2 regions of the Vibrio sp. Vb1574 genome follow, and region 1 is predicted to be linked to the other one. Evidence: riboswitches for the same ligand, from Rfam matches in the RefSeq annotation. Region 1 holds a riboswitch; the other holds the start of a gene.
What was found. A riboswitch is a leader RNA that binds a small molecule or an ion and turns the genes downstream of it on or off. The one in region 1 is predicted to bind lysine.
Positions count from the first base shown of each region.

Region 1 (6,914 bases):
GTTGGCATTCGCTGTAACGATTAAGACGAGCAAAGTCTGTTTTGTATTCATTGTTAAATGGTGATTCGTTGGCATTTAGCCATACGTCACCCGTACCACCGATTCGGCGAGCCGACATATAAGGGGTAAGCTGTTGGACTTGTTTACGCGCTAGCTTTTCCATCTCATTACTCTCTTATTCTTACTTACTTGCTAATTTTTCTACGCGGATAGTAACAGCACGTTTGTGAGCGTCCAGACCTTCCGCTTCAGCCATCGTGACTACCGTTGGTGCAAGGTTCTTTAAACCATCAGCAGAAAGCTCCTGAACCGTCATTCGTTTAGAGAAATCCGCCAAACCTAAGCTTGAATAAGTACGTGTGTAACCGTAAGTAGGAAGGACGTGGTTGGTGCCCGATGCGTAATCACCTGCTGATTCAGGCGACCAATCACCTAGGAAGATAGAACCTGCGTTATCTAATAGAGGTAAAAGCTCGCGTGGGTTCTTAGTCTGAACAATTAAGTGCTCAGGACCGTAGTAATTCGAAATGGAAACCGATTGAGTAAGAGACTCGGCAATGATGATCAAGCTTGAAGCCAATGCTTGCTCTGCGATGTCTGCACGAGATAGCTCCTTAAGCTGACGTTGAACCGCATCCGTCACTTGATCAGCAATCACAGGAGAAGGAGTCACAAGTACCACTTGAGAATCAGGACCGTGTTCCGCTTGGCTCAAAAGATCCGCAGCGATAAAGTCTGCATCTGCGGTTTCATCGGCAATCACAAGAACTTCTGATGGACCTGCTGGCATATCAATCGCAGCACCACGGAAATCATTGCTAACCTGACGTTTTGCTTCGGTCACGTAAGCGTTGCCCGGACCAAAGATCTTATCTACTTTCGATACAGTCTCGGTGCCATAAGCCATTGCAGCAACTGCTTGGCCACCACCGACGTTGTACACTTCATCAATGCCACACAGTTTCGCGACATAAAGGATCTCATCAGCGATTGGCGGTGGAGAACAAAGAACGACTTTACGACAACCTGCAATTTTTGCAGGAACGCCGAGCATCAAAACAGTCGATGGCAAAGGCGCACTGCCACCAGGAATGTACAAACCCACTTTTTGAATTGGACGTGTTACTTGTTCACAAAGAACACCTGGCTGCGTTTCCACCTTGATCGGTTGCGGCTTTTGCGCTTTGTGGAACTTAGAAATATTGGCGTAAGCTTGCTCTAGTGCGCTCTTCATTGACTCTGACAAACGCTCTGACGCTGCCTTAATTTCCTGAGAAGAAACACGAATGGATTCAGGCTTAACACGGTCAAACTTTTCTGTCAGCTCAATAAGAGCAGAGTCACCTTCTTCTCGAACTTTAGCAATAACTTCGGCCACAGCAGTGGTGATATTGGCACCTTCTGCAATAGCAGGGCGCTCCAAAATAGAGTCTTGCTGATTCTCACTTAATGATTGCCAAACGACTGTTCTCATGATGCTTACTCCATCATTTTTTCAATTGGTAGAACGAGAATTGAACTTGCGCCCAACTCTTTCAGCTGTTCCATTGTTTCCCAGAACAGGTTTTCAGAACTCACCAAGTGAACAGCCATTTTCTGCTTATCTGCAGAAAGAGGAAGAACAGTTGGGTCTTCAGCACCTGGCAGTAGCGCTTTAATTTGATCTAACTTCTCTGCTGGGGCGTGAAGCATAATGTACTTAGATTCTTTCGCTTGCTGCACGCCTTGCATGCGAGTTAACAGCTTTTCGATTAGCGCCACTTTGTCTGCGTCGAACTCACCTGTGCGTTGAATCAATGTCGCTTTTGATTTGAAGATAATTTCAGCTTCTTTAAGGCCGTTCGCTTCCAGTGTTGCACCTGTAGAAACCAAATCAGCGATAGCATCAGCGAGACCCGCGCGAGGCGCAACTTCTACAGAGCCTGTCAGCATACATGTAGAGAATGGAACGCCGGCTTCATCCATGTACGCTTTTAGAAGTTGAGGATACGTTGTAGCAATACGCTTGCCAGCTAAGTCTTGTGGACCGTTGTACTCTTCGTCCTTGTCGATTGCGATAGATAAACGACAGCCACCAAAATCAAGTCGACGAAGCTGAACAAACTCGCAGGGTTCACCTAATGCTTTGCGGTCAAGGCGAACTTCTTCTAGTTCATTTTCGCCAATAAAGCCAAGGTCAACAACGCCATCCATAATTAAACCTGGGATGTCGTCGTCACGAACCAAGAGTAAATCAATTGGCATATTTTCAGAATGGACAACTAAACGCTCGCCCATCACGTTGAACTTTACGCCGCACTGTTTTAGTAGAGCTTGACTCTCTTTGCTAAGACGACCTTTTTTCTGAATTGCGATTCTTAAACGTTGTGTTTGCATTGCTTTGTCCCTATACAAGATTTTGATATCTAAGTATTTTTCAAACTAATAAAACTAAAAAACCCTCGGGAGATTGAAGTCTCCCGAGGGTTTAAAATCTGCTTTTACTTTGATTTTACCTCCGGGAGTTTCCTGCCTCCCGGGTATGCGTACATCTCCCGAAAGACTAGATTGGGTGATGATGGTGATGAATGTTCATTACAAAATTACGCATACTTATTTCAAGGCTCTTCTCATTTGCTTTGTTACCAACCACACTAACCAAGCTGATTACTTTTTTCAACCCTTAATTTTAAAAAAATTCGAATTGTATAATACAAATAAAAAAGGAGGCCGAAGCCTCCTACAATTTCACCTTTTAAATCAGTGAATTACGCACTCTGGCAAGACGCTATTTTAGACTTTGAAAGCCATGACAAAATAGCGCAAACGATAACGAATGTGATCGACGCTGCAATGAACGAGAACGCAATTGAAGCAGTCATACCAAGGGCAATAAAGCCGACGCATGAAACAAGCGCGACTGATAATGCATAAGGTAGCTGTGTTGATACGTGATCAATGTGGTTACAACGTGCACCCGTCGATGACAAGATAGTCGTATCTGAGATTGGTGAACAATGGTCACCGAATACCGCACCAGCTAAAACCGCACTCAGCATCGGTAGCATTAGCGCTACGTCTGTTGCCCCAGCCATGTCACCCGCGATTGGTAACATGATACCGAACGTACCCCATGAAGTACCTGTTGAGAACGCCATTAGGCCAGACAACAAGAATAGGATAACTGGTAGCCAGTGCGGGTTAATGTTGCCCTGCGCCATTGTCGAAAGGTAAGTACCAGTCTTCATATCACCGATAACAGAACCAATGGTCCAGGCAAATACTAAGATTAGAATCGCACCAAACATAGACTTAGCACCAATCCAAAGTGTACGTGCGATCTCAGCCATTGGTAGACCTTGCTTCACAACAGTAAACAGTGCAACTGCTAAGCCAAGCAAGCTACCGTAGATTAGTGATGTACCTACATCTGTATTTTCAAAAGCACCAAGAAGCGCAAACTCCTTACCATCAGCAGCCAATGCTTGGCCACCCGTGTAAAGCATTGAAGCGATAGTCGCGATAATCAGCGTCACGATAGGAAGTATCAAATCTGACACTTTACCCTTTTCACTTTCACGGATATCTAGCTCTTCGTTTAGGTCATGCGCTTCTTGCGAGTCATTTTCTTTGTCTTTATCAAAGCCACGACCTTGCGATGCAGAAATTTCATGCTCACGCATTTTACCAATATCAAGACCAAACCATGCAACAGCGAACACCATTAGCAGCGCAAAAACGGCGTAGAAGTTCATTGGGATAAGACGAACATATGCGCCAAGAGCCGAATACTCTGTGATCCCATGTGAGACTAAGATCCCGCCAATAATAGTAATAATGTAAGCACCCCAGCTAGAAGCAGGCATAATTACACACATTGGAGCAGCGGTTGAGTCTAGAATGTACGCAAGCTTAGCGCGAGACACATAAAAGCGATCGGTTACTGGGCGAGAGATCGCACCAACAGCAAGGCTATTAAAGTAATCATCGACAAAAATGAATACGCCTAAAAAGGCGGCAAGAAGTTTGGAGCCGCGTTTACTCTTCACTCGAGATTGTGCCCATTCAGCAAAAGCACGAGTACCGCCAGATAGCGTTAATAAAGCTGTTGTCATACCTAATAAGATTAGGAAACCAACAATGCTCATGTTCCAAGTGTTAATTCCGCCATCTTCAATAAAGACAGAAGAAACTTGAGAACTGACGTAACCTGCGGTGTCGCTGATAGACCAGCTATTAAGTAGCACCGCACCTAGCACGATACCTACACCCAAGGAAACTAATACACGTCGAGTAAAAATCGCCAAAGTCAAAGCGACAATAGGTGGCAATAATGAAACAGGAGAACTAGAAAAATCTATTAAATTCATGATCTTCAAAAACCAAAGTTTGGCTAGAGATCTACTGCAGACAAGTCACGTAGCATACGATACGTGCTCATGTTGAACTTAGCGACAGGGAAGCGAACACTCCACCCAACCCTACAGTAGCGCTCCATAGTTTAATGTGAATATATACTATGGCAGTGTTGTTCCTTTCAGATACAACCCCAGCAAGTAACTTTGATGAGTTACTTACTTCGGCAATCTTCGCCTTCCACTATTACTCATTGGCATCACCCCAATAATAGCTACTCTTCGAGACCGCGCCTCTACGGCAACAACAAACAATTAACCACTAACTGTACAAATTAACAACAAATTGTCTGCAATATTGCATCAGGTGGCAGCCATTGTACTTATGATGAGAGTCAATGCAACACATCAAACTAAATTAAACAAATAAATAATGGCTGAGATAATTTATAAACCTTGCCTACTTCCATAAGTTTTGTGCAACTGAAATCACATCAATCATGTTATTTATGAAACATTATTACTACCTTAGAAATATCATGGTTTATCTTATATCAATAAATTAAGGATATATGACACAGCATTAAAGATGGATGCTTCATATTTTTAAGTAATAACTCAAATTTTTTTATAAAAAACCAAGCTGTCACTCTCTCTATACAATAATGATTGTTGATTTTAGTTCTCATCTAATAATGATTTATTTCGAGTGTAATAATATTAATTGCTTTAAAAAATAGTCAAATTTAAACAAAATCTTGATTTAGCATTTGCACATAAGGAAAAGATAAAGTTAAATATAAGGACTCTTTGTTTATTTATAGATTGGCATTATTTAATCGTAACGATAAAAAGTGCCCAACACATTAACCTTTTAATAGGAATCGTTATGTCAGAGCTGACTAAAACCCTTCTAAATATCCGTAGCCTTCGTGCATTTTCTCGTGAGCTGACTCTAGAACAATTGGAAGAAGCTCTAGATAAACTCACTACTGTCGTAGATGAGCGTCGTGAAGCAGAAGAAGCAGAACGCGCAGCACAAGCAGAGCAAGAAGCTAAGCTTGCAGAGATTGCTGAGAAAATCGCTCAAGACGGTATTGATGTAGAAGCACTTATTACTGCGCTATCTGGCGAAACTAAGACGAAAGGCAAAGCGAAGCGCGCACCTCGCCCTGCTAAATACAAATACACAGATTCAAACGGTAATGAGAAAACTTGGACTGGCCAAGGTCGTACACCTTCGGCGATTCAAGAGCAACTTGATGCAGGTAAATCTCTGGATGAGTTCCTAATCTAGATCCGTGCTATTTTTAAAAGGCTCCCATAGGGAGCCTTTTTATTTAAACCATTACAAATAAAAAAGGCACATTTCTTAATGCGCCTTTTACTTTAGTTACAGAATAGTTAATTAAACCGCTTCGTATTAACGTTCCCAGTATGCTTCTTCTAGGCTATCTTCTCGCTCAGGAAGTCCGCGCGACAATCGTGGTGAATGTTGCACGAGAACTTCGTAGCTCGCACGGTTTGCGTATTTGCAGACTTGAGAAAAAGAAGAGTAAGTTAAATACTCGTTACTGTGCTTGCTTGAATTAGGCACATTTTCTTTATGGTATTTATTTGCTGCCATATCATGAAGAACCGCAGATAACGCGGCATCACCTGCGCCATTTGTATTCTTAATTTTTTCTGGACCACCCATATATGGCGAGATATGCGAGTACACTTTTATTGGCGCCTCGCATGAGTCTTTTTTCGCCGGACGACTAAATTCATAACGATTAAATTCAGCAATTGACCCTGGAAGTAATGGCAAAGAAGTTTCGCGCTTCGCGCTATCTTCCGTATACCCAGCCATAAATAGACCTACAGGACCCGCCGTGCACAATACTAGATCAGCCCACTCCAATGTTTTATCAGACGCAGCAAGTGGATCAGATTCCCCCGTCAGAGCTTCTGCTTCATCTTCATTCATCGCAACGACTGAAACGTTATCTCGAATGAATTCTTGCCAATATTTAGGGTCATCTTGAATAACAAACTTTGTGCCTAAAGTCAGAACAACAGGCACATCATTCTTTTTCGCGTACTCAATTGCTTTCATTGTTGCTTCCGGCATTGGGTCGCCGTCTTTGCAACGTACTAGATATGACGTCAGTACAAGTGCTGATGCATTTTTAAAGATTTTCTCTGGAATGCTATCAGGATGGAGTTGGTTCATTTGCCCTTCGCTGATAGCAAAAGTACGTTCACCGTCTTCTGTGATAAGAGCAAAACAACGGCCAATTGCACCATCTACACCTTGTAGGTAGTTCAAGTCCATGCGGCTTGATGTATTACAAAGATAACGGTAACCGTAGCTGCCAATCTTAATATCCTGGCTCATCACTCCAAGTAGTGTGGAGCGGTCATCCGCTAGCACGGAGTAGTTATGTAGCGTGTTACCAATTGTACCGCCCGCATACTCATTGGTAATCAAGTTCTCTTCTTTCAGTTGCTGGTATAACTCTTCTGCTCTTTCGTCATCGATAACCAGAGAGTGACCTTTACTCAGACCGTACTTTTCAATCACATCCGTTGTAA
Region 1 covers NZ_JAWOTC010000005.1:80,532-87,445, reverse strand. Annotated here, with positions in the region: gene hisC (histidinol-phosphate transaminase) at 1-163, opposite strand, end outside; gene hisD (histidinol dehydrogenase) at 182-1,474, opposite strand; gene hisG (ATP phosphoribosyltransferase) at 1,480-2,376, opposite strand; His leader region at 2,430-2,567, opposite strand; gene tet(35) (tetracycline efflux Na+/H+ antiporter family transporter Tet(35)) at 2,748-4,349, opposite strand; lysine riboswitch at 4,459-4,641, opposite strand; gene R7O12_RS05615 (H-NS family nucleoid-associated regulatory protein) at 5,224-5,631, shown strand; gene R7O12_RS05610 (inosine/guanosine kinase) at 5,758-6,914, opposite strand, start outside.

Region 2 (6,914 bases), on a different contig from region 1:
GCTGTATTACAGGAGTATCTGGCTCAGGTAAATCAACGCTGATTAATGATACTTTCTTTAAAATTGCGCATACCCAACTTAACGGAGCGACAACGGCTCAGCCTTCACCTTATAAATCGATTAAAGGTCTAGAGCACTTCGATAAAGTCATCGATATCGATCAAAGCCCAATTGGCCGTACACCTCGCTCTAACCCTGCAACCTATACGGGGATCTTTACCCCAATCCGTGAACTGTTTGCAGGCACACAGGAGTCGCGTTCTCGCGGTTACAAACCGGGCCGTTTTAGTTTTAACGTACGCGGTGGTCGTTGTGAGGCCTGTCAGGGTGACGGTGTTATCAAAGTAGAAATGCACTTCCTACCAGATGTTTATGTGCCATGTGATGTGTGTAAAGGTAAACGCTACAACCGTGAAACGCTCGAAGTACGTTACAAAGGTAAAACTATTGATGAAGTGCTAGAAATGACGGTCGAAGATGCACGCACCTTCTTCGATCCAGTTCCTGCCATCGCTCGCAAACTACAAACACTGATGGATGTCGGTTTGTCGTACATACGATTGGGTCAAGCGGCAACAACACTCTCCGGTGGTGAAGCACAGCGTGTGAAACTGGCGCGAGAGCTATCCAAACGTGATACAGGAAAAACCTTGTACATTTTGGATGAACCAACAACCGGCCTTCACTTCCATGATATCCAGCAGTTGCTCACTGTACTGCACAGACTTCGCGACCACGGAAATACTGTCGTGGTGATCGAGCATAACCTGGACGTCATTAAGACTGCGGACTGGATTATCGATCTTGGTCCTGAAGGGGGTCAAGGTGGCGGCGAGATAATCGCTCAAGGCACTCCGGAAGATGTGTCGCAAATCGAGGGTTCGCACACAGCTCACTTCCTCAAGCCTATGTTGAAGTAGAAAAAACAGGTAAAGTATCGAGACCAGCAAGTGCTGGTCTTTTTTCATTCAAAACAACGCAATAACTATGGCTACTATACATGTAAGTGGAACAAAGCTTTCTCCCGAAAAAGTACAGGTTCCCCTCAATCGCAAGTTTCTCATTGCCTTGGCAACACTATTTGTGTTGGCAATGCACTTTTTCATGCCCAACCCCGGCGGTTCGGGGCTTTCGCTTTCGTTCAATGTGACAACTTGGATTGCTTTTAGCTTTGCATTAGGCATTGGGTGTTACCAACTAGCGAATAATCGAGTGCTACGTTACTCAAAACTAACCATCGGCTTGTTCATTAGTGCTCTTATCATGACAGTGCCCATTCTGTACCCAAATGCGAATAGCAGCTTGGCAGCCAATAAGCTCATAGGCCTGTGGTGTGGTGTCCTGTTCTTTATTGTTTTACAACAATTTCATTTCAGTAATAAACATCGCCAACGCCTATTATGGTTCATTGTCCTTGCGGTTGTTATCGAAGCCATTTTTGGTTTGACACAATATCTGTATCTCAAACCAGGCAATCCGTTTGGTTACGACACGGTGGCCAATCGTCCTTATGGTATTTTCCAACAGCCCAATGTAATGGCCAGTTTTCTTGCGACAGGGTTGGTGATTGCCAGCTATTTACTTGCACGTCAGCCCTACAAATACGATCGTAAGTTAAGCGATGTTTACCTTCTCTATGCCGTACCAGTTTTAACTTTACCACTAATTGTGGCGTTGGCTTCACGCACTGGTTGGTTAGCCTCGGTCATCGCCGTGTTGTTGGTCATTCCATACATGTACCGCTTTGCAACCAAAGGGCGCTTTATCCGCTGGGTTGTGTCACTTGTAAGTGGGCTCTTACTCTCAGTCGTTGTCATGCATCTTGCCTTTCCTGATGGAGGTGGGTTAGCCGCAGAAAAAGTAAATATGGAGTCTCCTCGAGCGTATACTTTTCCGCAAACATTAGACATGGTGATTGAAAAGCCTTTTACTGGTTATGGATATGGTAAGTTTGAATCTGAGTACATGCTGTATACGGCTCGTCAACATGCCCTAAATGAGAATTACCCAGCTGGTTTGCCAGCCATGGATCATCCGCATAACGAGCTGCTTTACTGGGGAGTAGAAGGTGGCTTGCTGCCAATACTCGGCATCTTCTTAGCGATGGCACTGGTACTGTATCGAATCTATCAAGCCAAACGCGGAACTCGTCTTGCGTTGCTGGCCTTGTTTATACCTATCGTATTGCACTCACAACTGGAATACCCTTTCTACCACTCTCTCGTGCATTGGTTGATCTTCGTTATCCTACTGTACTGGGTCGATCAGCGCGTCTCTCGTTATCGACAAGTCGGCTTTAGTAATGTGACCAAAAGCTTGCTGCGTGTTTTTAGTTTGGTACTTCCCGTTGCGTTTACGTTTTACATGGTAAGCGCATTACATACGAACTATGTATTGACGAAGTTTGAGACCACTAGACCAACTAACCCTGATATTCTGAATCAAGTCAGTAACCCTGTAGTTTGGAAAGACAGATTTGATTGGGATGTCTATAGCACGTTTTTAAACCTTGGGCTGTACCAACAAGACGCAACCTTGATTCAGCCTTATATCGATTGGTCGCTAAAAATCATCAAAGATAAGCCTCGCCCTGCATTTTATAATAATTTGATTTTGGCCTACCAAGGCTTAGATGACTCAAGTAAAGCGGAGCAAATTAGAGCTGAAGCGCAGTTTTTGTTCCCGAAGATTGATTTCAGTGACGTCAATTACCAACCACCTTCTCAAGCAATCTCTGCCTCACCAGCCCCCACTTCAGGTGAATAGTAATAAGTACAAAAAAGCGAAGGGATGACCTTCGCTTTTCTTCATCTCATTGCTGTATGATTTTATTCAGTGAGTGACTCTTCTAACGCTTTTAAGCACAGCGCAACGTTTTCAGATCGAGCGCCGTAACCCATTAAGCCAATACGCCACGCTTTACCAGCTAATGCCCCAAGGCCTGCACCAATTTCTAGGTTATAGGTTTCTAGCAAGTGAGCACGAACTTTTGCTTCATCAATTCCTTCAGGCACGTAAATCGCATTTAATTGTGGCAACCGATGGGCTTCGTCCACAACAAATTCAAAGCCTAACTTTTGTAAGCCATTTTTGAGTTTTTCATGCATCAGTTGGTGACGAGCCCAAGCGTTTTCTAATCCTTCATTTTTCAGTATCAATAAAGCTTCATGAAGCGCATACAAGCTATTAACTGGCGCCGTATGATGGTAACTACGCTTGCCTTCTCCACTCCAATACCCCAAAACTAAACTCTGATCGAGGAACCAACTCTGTACTGGTGTTGTTCTTGCTTGAATCTTTTCAATCGCGGCAGGAGAAAACGTCACTGGTGAGAGCCCAGGTACACATGACAAACATTTTTGACTACCAGAGTAAACCGCATCCAGTTGCCATTCATCCACTTTTAACGGCACACCACCAAGCGATGTCACCGCATCAACAATAGATAATGCATTATGCTGTTTCGCCAGCTTACCCAATGCTTGAGCATCACTGACTGCACCAGTTGAGGTTTCCGCATGCACAAAAGCAAGAACTTTTGTATCTGGGTGCTGTTCGAATGCTTGCTCGACTTTATCAATGGAAACAGGCGTCCCCCATTCATCATCGACGATAACAACTTCACCACCAGCACGGACGACATTTTCGCGCATGCGTTCACCAAATACACCATTACGGCAGACGATCACTTTATCGCCTTTCTCGATCAAGTTTACAAAGCAGGTTTCCATCCCTGCACTACCTGGCGCTGAAACCGCAATAGTGAACTCATTGTCAGTTTGAAAGACATACTTCAATAGCTGCTTGAGCTCATCCATCATACCGATAAACAGAGGATCAAGGTGACCTACAGTAGGACGGCTTAGTGCTTGTAACACTTGAGGATAAATATCAGAAGGACCAGGTCCCATTAAAATACGGTGAGGTGGAATAAAGCTTTGGATCGACATGTCAGCTCCTTGATTATCTTTTATCCTGAGCATTCTAAAAGTTCTATTCAATAACATGGCTCAGGTGTAGGGTTCTTCACCCTAATAGATTTTTCCTCTATCAGCAATTAGCCGTAAGTATGGAGGTCAAACCAGTGTCACAAAATCGTTAATAAAAAACACCATAAAGGTTGAAATATTGATTGACATTAAGGCCTCAAAACCGTTCAATGTTTGAGCTTTATGTAGAAGAGGAGCGCTACCCAGGTAGATGATTTGTGGAACCGCAATTCCAACACCAATCATTGAGGGGGAGTAGTGCCGAGGTAAGTCAAAGTTGCAGGATTTGACTTGTCGGTTGAATTGGGCTGAATCCCATCAACTGTCATCAGCGCAGTCTGATGAAGGGCTTCTGAGGGTAAATTTTTCAAATAGCATTCTAAATACCTCTCTTTTTGCTCTGTTCCTTTTCTCACTAAACATTGGATGTACAATTTTTTAGGAAGTCGTGGGAGAACGCAGTGAGCGCATTTAACGTAGCTAAATTCGGTGGAACCAGTGTTGCCAACTTTGAGGCAATGAGTCGTTGCGCCACCATTATCGAAAACAATCCAAATACTCGCCTGGTCGTGAGCAGCGCTTGCTCTGGCGTCACCAACCTATTGGTAGAACTCGCCAACGGCGTTCAGGATCAAACGCACCGTACTGAGCTGCTGCAAAATCTGGCCAACATTCATGACGCCATTTTAACTCAGCTCGAAGACAGCACGAAAACTGCTGCCGAGGTGTATGGCATATTAGATACCGTAACCAGCCTGGCCGAGGCTGCATCTATCCAAGCTAGTGCGAAGTTAACCGATCATTTAGTCGCATGTGGTGAACTCATGTCGACGCACATTCTAACTCAGTTAATGTGTGAGCGAGGCATTCAAGCAGTGCGCTTTGATATCCGCGATGTGCTGCGTACTGATGACAACTTTGGTCGCGCGGAGCCAAACATTGAAGCAATTTCGACGCTTGCGCAAGATAAACTCGTACCACTTTGCCAACAATCCGTTGTTGTTACTCAAGGCTTCATAGGATCTGACGAAGCCGGTAATACAACAACATTAGGTCGAGGGGGCAGCGATTACAGCGCCGCCTTAATTGCTGAGAGCGTTAAAGCGGCAGGGCTAGAAATCTGGACTGATGTTCCGGGAATCTACACAACAGACCCGCGAATTGCACCAAAAGCCTCACCAATTCCCGAGATCAGCTTTAGTGAAGCTTCAGAAATGGCTAACTTTGGCGCTAAAATCCTTCACCCTTCTACGCTAGTACCTGCATTGCGCCACGACATTCCGGTATTTGTAGGGTCATCGAAAGAGCCAGAAAAAGGGGGAACTTGGATTCGCCACCAAGTCGAAAGCTCACCGTTATTCCGTGCGCTAGCTTTGCGTTGTAACCAAACCATGGTAACGCTACGCAGCGCCAATATGTTCCACGCATACGGTTTTTTAGCAAAGGTCTTTGAGATCCTTGCAAAGCATAAGATCTCTGTCGATTTGATCACGACATCTGAAATCAGTGTATCGTTAACACTTGATCAAACTGATACCTCTGGCGGAGCACCACAGCTGCCGCAAGCTGCACGAGAAGAGTTAGAAGAGTTATGTAAGGTAGAAGTTGAACATGACCTATGCCTCGTTGCTCTCATTGGAAACAACATGAGTGAGAGTAAAGGCTACGCGAAACAGGTTTTTGGCACGCTAGAAGATTTTAACCTACGCATGATTTGTTATGGCGCTAGCCCTCACAACTTATGCTTCTTGCTCCATGAATCGGTATCGAAACAAGCCATACAAAAACTCCACACTGAGTTGTTTGAGAAGTAAGTTCAACTCAATAAAACAAAGGGCTGCGTATTTGCAGCCCTTTGTCGTTTCATTAGTTGTTACATTTGGACGAGGTAAACATCAATTTAACCGTTAATGTTTGGCCCTAACCATTTTTCAGCCTCGATCCTATCCCACCCCTTACGATCGGCGTAACTCTCTAGCTGATCTTCTTGGATCTGTGCGATCGCAAAGTAACGTGAGTCAGGATGAGAGAAATACCAACCAGAGACTGACGCGCCCGGATACATTGCATAGCTGGAGGTTAGAGTCATACCAATGTTCTCTTCCACATTAAGTAACTCCCAAAGCGGTCCTTTTTCAGTATGTTCAGGACACGCGGGATAACCCGGCGCAGGGCGAATACCTTGGTATTTTTCACGAATGAGATCATCGTTAGATAAATCTTCATCAGCTGCATAACCCCAAATTTCTTTACGGACACGCTCATGCAAATACTCAGCAAACGCTTCGGCTAGGCGATCCGCCACCGCTTGAATCATAATTGCGTTGTAATCATCTCCCTGTGCTTTGTATTCATCAGCAAGCTCTCGTTCACCAATACCACCAGTGACAGCAAATGCCCCTATCCAATCATGTTTACCCGACTCTTTAGGTGCGATGTAGTCGGATAAACAATAGTTGAATCCTTTTGGTTTCTCGGTCTGTTGTCGCAAGTTACGTAATACTTTCACAACGTCGGTACGAGTTTCATCAGCATAAACTTCAATGTCGTCCCCCACGCTCGCAGCAGGGAATAAGCCACACATTCCACGCGCTTTTAACAGGCCTTCTCGCTCAACTCGATCAAGTAACTCGTTGGCATCTTCGAATAAACGTTTTGCTTCTTCACCAACTTCTTCATGTTGGAAAATTGTTGGATACTTACCCACAAGTGACCAAGTCATAAAGAATGGTGTCCAATCGATGTATTGACGTAATATAGCCACATCAAAATCATCGAAGATATGAATGCCAGGCTTAACAGGCACTGGAGGGGTGTAAGCTTCCCAATCGATAGCAACTTTATTCGCTCGAGCCGCTTCTAATGTCACTGGTTTGGTTCTCGGTTTCTTTCGATTATGTTGATCACGTACTCGTTCGTAATCAG
Region 2 covers NZ_JAWOTC010000060.1:7,945-14,858, forward strand. Annotated here, with positions in the region: gene uvrA (excinuclease ABC subunit UvrA) at 1-920, shown strand, start outside; gene R7O12_RS22525 (PglL family O-oligosaccharyltransferase) at 988-2,766, shown strand; gene R7O12_RS22530 (pyridoxal-phosphate-dependent aminotransferase family protein) at 2,829-3,950, opposite strand; lysine riboswitch at 4,171-4,349, shown strand; gene lysC (lysine-sensitive aspartokinase 3) at 4,451-5,803, shown strand; gene metH (methionine synthase) at 5,890-6,914, opposite strand, start outside.
Region 2: linked by a shared signal. The riboswitch ahead of lysC (lysine-sensitive aspartokinase 3) and the one ahead of tet(35) (tetracycline efflux Na+/H+ antiporter family transporter Tet(35)) in region 1 are both predicted to bind lysine.